Regions from separate parts of the Aeribacillus composti genome, predicted to be linked through region 1. Evidence: a T-box and tRNA genes for the amino acid it is inferred to sense, from the RefSeq annotation. Region 1 holds a T-box; the other holds one or more tRNA genes.
What was found. The T-box of region 1 lies ahead of RI196_RS13460 (valine--tRNA ligase). A T-box ahead of a tRNA ligase gene usually reads a tRNA of that ligase, here a tRNA-Val.

Region 1 (3,430 bases):
GGAACGAGTTGTCTTTTTCGCTTCCTCATCATTTCCGTACAGCGGAATTTTTGCCATTTCAATATACCAGTCGCAAAAATCATCCCAAATAAAATTGTACAGCACCCGACCGGCTTCGCCAAATTCATATTTTTCCGCAAGTCTTGTAACAAGCTCAATCGTTTCATTTAACCGTGTGAGAATCCATTTATCTACCACTGATTTTTTTCCGTTTAAATCAATTTCTTCATATGTTAAACCGTTCAAATTCATCAGTACAAAGCGGGAGGCGTTCCATATTTTATTGGCAAAATTCCACACGGCTTCTACTTTTTCAAAGCTGAATCTTAAATCCTGTCCTGGGCTTGAGCCGGTAGCTAAAAAGTAGCGCAAAGAGTCCGCACCGTATTTGTCAATAACATCCATCGGATCGACGCCATTGCCTAATGATTTGCTCATTTTTCTTCCTTCTGAATCGCGCACAAGTCCATGAATCAAAACATCTTTAAACGGTCTTTTCCCAGTAAACTCCAATCCTTGGAAAATCATCCGCGAAACCCAAAAGAAAATAATGTCATACCCGGTAACAAGGACATCTGTCGGATAATAGCGTTTATAATCTTTTGCCTCTTTATCAGGCCAGCCCATTGTTGAAAACGGCCATAAAGCAGAGCTGAACCATGTATCTAACACATCTGGATCCTGCTCCCAATTTTCAATATCTTTAGGCGGCTCATGATCAACATAAACTTCGCCTGTTTCCTTATGATACCAAGCTGGAATGCGATGTCCCCACCATAACTGACGGGAAATACACCAGTCGCGAATGTTTTCCAGCCAATGCAAATACGTTTTTTCAAATCGTTCAGGAATAAAATGAACTTTCCCTTCTGTTTTCTGAAGGTTCAAAGCAGCTTCGGCCAAAGGCTTCATTTTCACAAACCATTGAGTTGATAAATACGGCTCGATAACTGCTCCGCTTCGTTCACTATGGCCTACGGAATGGATATGCTCTTCAATTTTAAATAAAATTCCTTCCTCCTGCAGGTCTTTCACCAACTGCTTCCGGCATTCAAAGCGATCCATTCCTTCATATTTTCCCGCTTTTTCATTCATTGTCCCGTCTTCATTCATGACTAATATTCTTTCTAAATTGTGGCGGTTTCCGATTTCAAAGTCGTTCGGATCGTGTGCAGGAGTTATTTTTACTGCTCCTGAACCGAATTCCATATCGACATATTCATCTGCGACGATCGGAATTTCCCGTCCTGTTATTGGCAGCTTCACTGTTTTTCCGATTAAATGCTTATACCTATCATCATCAGGATGAACTGCCACTGCTGTATCCCCAAGCATCGTTTCCGGGCGAGTGGTCGCGACTTCAATATATCCGGATCCATCAGCCAGCGGATATTTTAAATGATAAAGTGCCCCTTTCACTTCTTTATAAATGACTTCGATATCGGAAAGGGCTGTTTTTGTCACCGGATCCCAGTTAATAATGTATTCTCCTCGGTAAATAAGACCTTTTTTATAAAGCGATACAAAAACCTCTCTTACAGCTTTTGAAAGACCTTCATCAAGGGTGAACCTCTCTCTTGTGTAGTCAAGACCTAGGCCTAATTTTGCCCATTGTTTGCGAATATGGTCTGCATATTCTTCCTTCCATTTCCATGTTTCTTCTACAAATTTTTCCCGCCCGAGATCATACCGACTTTTCCCTTCTTCGCGCAGCTTTGCTTCCACCTTGGCTTGTGTGGCGATTCCCGCATGATCCATCCCTGGCAGCCACAAAACATCGTACCCTTGCATTCGCTTCATTCGGGTAATAATATCTTGAAGAGTTGTATCCCATGCATGTCCAAGGTGAAGCTTACCGGTGACGTTTGGCGGAGGAATAACGATCGTGAAAGGAGTTTTCCCCTCATCATCTTTTGCTTCAAAAAATTTTCCCTCGAGCCAAAATGCATACCGATCCTCTTCAACCGTTTTCGGATCGTATTTTGGGGAAAGAGTGATTTGTGAATTCGACATATTTATGAAAACCTCCTTATTTTCATTCTAAAATATAAAAACTCCTTCCATCCTAAAAGGACGAAAGGAGATGTTTTCGCGGTACCACCTTTTTTCACAGATACGTCTGTGCACTTCTTTCAGGTAACGGCTAATGCCGGCTCCCTTTACTAAAAGCTTTCAAGGAAGCTGCTCCAGGGCGACTTTCCAACGGGATCTCCTAGGAAATCTTCCAGCCTGCGATTTCCCTCTCTGGAAGGAGTCGTTCGTTGTACTACTCCCCTTCAACACATTTTCACAAACTATATAAATTTCTATATTTAATAGTACTAAAAAATTGTTTTTTTCGTCAATATTTTCCCCATCTTCCTTAACCTTTAAACAAAAATCACAAAATGTTCTTTATTTCATAATATAAATTAACAAAGTTGAAGGTGATCAGCATGAGAAAAAAAATAAAACCATACTATATTCAATCGTTTATTAAACAATTCCGATCTACTCTTGAACAGTTCATCGTTCCTTTAACGATTTTTCAGGGAATTCGAACAATCCTTTTACCAACTATGTTTGATATTATTTTATTAGCCATTTTACTATTTCTAGCAGCCGCGTTGTATATGGAACGGGGTTAAAGCTGACAGATCCCCCATTCATTCTGATGCCAATGAATCGTTTTCTAGTTTTTCATTCCATTTTAAAGCAATGTACCCGGTATTTTTCATTTGCCAGTATGCTCTTAACAGCTGTTTGCAATATTCTAATTCTCCCTTTTCGCTTTTCTTTTTTTGATATTGCCGGACAAGCTTTAATAATTTGGCTGGATAAGATAAATAGCTTATCAACAGCAATCTCTCAGTTTTTGTTAAAGGAAGCACTTTTTCGTACTCTGATATATATTGCACATTTTCATCACTAACGGTTGGTTCTGCTTCGGAGAGGTTCATAAACATTAAGAAAAGGTCATAAATTGGAGTAGCAAATGCTGCATCTTCCATATTAATAAAATAAATTTTCCCTTTTGGATCTAACAGAAAATGAGATAAGGAGACATTTACTTTGTTCAGTGCAATTCGCATGTGAGGGGATTGCTTTATTTCGTTATACCACTCATCAAGCTTTGCTTCAGCAAATAAGATGGCTTGCCTCGTTTCAAAATAATAGCTGAAGACCGCCAATTCAAAAGGCGACATATACCATTTTTTTTCGATTTGTTCCATAAATGCTTCCAGCAGGTTGAAATTTCTCTTCCACTTGTTCTGAATCTGTTGATACACATTTTCGAGCTGAACTAGAGGTATGTTGATTTCCTGTTTTGTTTTTTTATGGAGTTTCGCTAAGTGGTAAAAAAGGATTGAGGCATTTTTTTCATCAACGATTGAACCTTCCATCCAAGGCATTAAATAAAACGATTTCGTTGAGTCATTAACAAACACAT
Region 2 (3,430 bases), 1.6 Mb from region 1:
CCGATAGAAAACGAAAATTTAAATCTATAAAAACCAAGCATAGAGGAAAAAATGAATGATCAGCTCTATAGGCGCGATTCTAAAACGGCAAAAAATAATGAAGTGGAAGCATCATTTGACACTTCCACTTCAATCATATTTGCTTGGAATCTTAATTGAAAAAACGATTAATCTTCAAACAATTCGTCCATTAACTCTTCAATTTCTTGTCTTCGTTTGCTTGTTTCTTGTTTATCGACATAATAACGGTTATTTTTCTGAATAATTACATCTCCCGTTTCTGCATTTTTAGGTAACTGGCTTTTTAAAATTTCGATTATTTTGCCGTTTTCATCTTCGCAGACTGCGATGTCATTTTCAAATCGATCAATAATAAATTTCATAATGTCCCACCTTATCTAGGAGTGAAAGATGTTTGTGCTTTATAAGTTTTGTTTTTATAAGTGGCTGATACATCGATTTTAACAGTATAACCTTTTGCAGCACGGCCGATTTTTACCGACAATGGCTTGCCAATAGTACCGGTATAAGTGGTGTTTTTGCTTTTATATTTAAAAACAGCTTTATATTTTGTTCCGTTTGGCAGCCCTTTTACATTCAGTATTATTGTAGAGTTTTGCTTTGGAGTTTTGTTATCGACACTTGCTGTTAATTTGTAGCTAGTTGGTTTGCTTGCTGCACCGGACGATGCCGCTTTTACATTAAAGGAAAGATTGGAGCCGTTCGTTGTTGCCACAATATGGCCTTGTTTATCCGTTCTAAAAGTGTTTATTTTGTATGCTTTCAGCCGATTGATCACATCTTGAGTAGGATGGCCGTATGAGTTCTTGCCGACGGAAATGACGGCATATGTCGGTTTTACTGAGTTTAACAGCGCTGTGCTTGTAGATGTTTTGGCACCATGGTGTCCTACTTTTAGGACGTCAGCTCGCAAATTTTGTTTAGCTTTAATCATATCCGATTCTGCTTTAAGTTCCGCATCGCCAGTGAAAAGAAATGATTTTTTACCGTAAGTAAGCTTTAAAACAGCACTCCAGTTGTTTAAGTCGCTTTTTGGATATGCTTTGACAGGCCCAACGAATTTTGCGGTAACTCCTTTGATCGGCAAAGCAACATTTGCTTGAGCGGTCTTTATTTTTTTGCCTTCACGCTTAACAGCATTTAAAAAATCTTTGTAGCTTTCCGTCGTATGGCTGACTTTTGGCGCATACACCTGCTCTACTCGAAAAGCAGATAGCACAGTGTCCAGACCGCCAATATGATCTGCGTCCGGATGAGTTGCAATCATTATTTCGATATCATCCACTTTTTGCTTTTTCAAATAATTAACAACGTCATCTCCATAACTGTTATTTCCGCCATCAATGAGAATATCTTCTCCATTCGGAGCTTTTATGTAAATTGCGTCTCCTTGTCCGACATTAATAAAATGAACATACATATTTTTTGCCTGAGCGCTTGTTGTTTCGTGAAACGGCATCAGCAAAAAAGAAAATGCAAACACTATCGAAAACAATAGCTTACGTAATTTCATCAAAATCCCTCCGAGTACTGAATAGATCAAATTGATTATACAGCGTGGTAGGAAAAATTTACAAGATTTAATTTGGAAAATTTTATTTTTTTTACAGAAAATTAAATTTTCTAGTCTAATTGAACTAAAGTCTCATCCGATTTTTTCATGCCGAAAAAAGAAGCCGACCCAAAAGGCTTGGATCGGCCTAAACAGACAAAGGTCTGTACATTTTTAATTTTGTTGAAATCTGGTCATTCCAAAATTTAATTTTTCAAACGCAACTGTTGGTGAATGGAGGAATCAAAAAGTTTAAGTAAAAAAACTAGTTTGCATATTTTAAAACAAGGAGAAACGTAATTTGTTAAAAACAATTGATAAGAAGATTAAATAAAACTTTGTGTTGCTAATTATTGTTGTCGCCAATTAGCTCGCTGTACCTAACTTTATTTAGCGTAAAAACATATTGCACAGTCAAAAAAGGTGAATATAACTAAAATTATTAAAAAATACAATATGGCCGCGAGAAAATGGAAAATTTGAACGATATAAAAGGCGTAAACAAAATTTACATTTAAAAAAAATTACAAGTTAAATAGTCTGTTGAATAAACCTGATATTTTAATGTTTCGCCGTTAAAAAGTCGGCAAAAAAAGAGAAAAAGAAAACGCGATTCTTGTATTTCACAAGAACCACGTCTACTAAGGTTTTTAATGATGATTCCGACTGGGCTCGAACCAGCGACCTCCACCCTGTCAAGGTGGCGCTCTCCCTGCTGAGCTACGGAATCATATTAACAAAACAGATGAATTTCTAATGCGTTTTTTTGACAATACCTATTGTAATGTTGTTATAAAAATATGTCAAGCCTCAATATGCAAGTTTTTTTACTTGCTGTAGTTTTTAATCATTGATAAGCTCTTTCTGGTCTTAGAATCTAAATTGATAAAAGGAAGTGCTTTTAATAGAAGCACAAATGTTGAGAATTATAAATTATGCGAAACGACCAACCGAATTACCGGGCGGTTTTTGTTTCTGATTGACGACAAAGTGTAACAGTAGTTATTTTTTCGTTTTATCTAAATAATCTGTAAGGAGTCCTCTTTGTTATACAAAATGATAGGAAAGAAAAACGAAAAACAGGAGTGTCCTTTTGCCATTTATGCAATATTTTTGAAATCGTTTTAATAATTTGATAGGATAACATTTATAATATCGATCATTTTTGAAAATCCTTATAAAGGAATGTGATAAAAAATGAAAAAAGACCAAGTCTTGGATCAGAGGCATCGCCCTTTGCGCGATTTGCGTATTTCTGTAACCGACCGATGTAATTTCCGGTGCACGTATTGTATGCCGAAAGAGATATTCGGAGATGATTATCAATTCCTTCCGAAGGATCACTTGTTGACGTTTGAAGAAATTGTCGAGCTCACGAAAATTTTTGTTGAGCTTGGCGTGAAGAAAATTAAGCTGACGGGAGGCGAACCGCTTCTTCGAAAGGATGTATATAAACTAATTGCCATGCTTTCAAAAATTGAAGGAATTCATGATATTGGTTTGACAACAAACGGCGTGTATTTAAAAAAGTATGGCTCAAAATTGTATGAAGCAGGTCTTCGCCGATTGAACATCAGCCTTGATGCAATTGATGACGATACGTTTCGCCGTCTAAATGGCCGAGATGTATCAGCAAAAACGGTCTTGGCAAATATTGATTATGCTGTATCGATCGGTTTTTCGGTTAAAGTAAATATGGTTGTACAAAAAGGAGTAAATGATCACCAAATTTTGCCGATGACGGAATATTTTAAAAACAAGAGGATTCCATTAAGATTTATTGAATTTATGGATGTAGGCAATACAAACGGCTGGAATATGAAAGATGTCTTGATAAAAAAAGATATTGTAAAGATG

Region 2: it has a tRNA-Val gene. The T-box ahead of RI196_RS13460 (valine--tRNA ligase) is inferred to sense a tRNA for this amino acid. The anticodon was not compared.

Annotation. Positions count from the first base shown of each region.
Region 1 is NZ_CP134501.1:2,760,153-2,763,582, forward strand. Features, by position in the region: gene RI196_RS13460 (valine--tRNA ligase) at 1-2,013, opposite strand, end outside; T-box leader at 2,067-2,289, opposite strand; gene RI196_RS13465 (YszA family small membrane protein) at 2,436-2,627, shown strand; gene ysxE (spore coat protein YsxE) at 2,646-3,430, opposite strand, start outside.
Region 2 is NZ_CP134501.1:1,126,484-1,129,913, forward strand. Features, by position in the region: gene RI196_RS05685 (DUF3006 domain-containing protein) at 168-383, opposite strand; partial or broken gene RI196_RS05690 (ComEC/Rec2 family competence protein) at 707-1,534, opposite strand; tRNA gene RI196_RS05695 (tRNA-Val) at 2,231-2,303, opposite strand; gene moaA (GTP 3',8-cyclase MoaA) at 2,771-3,430, shown strand, end outside.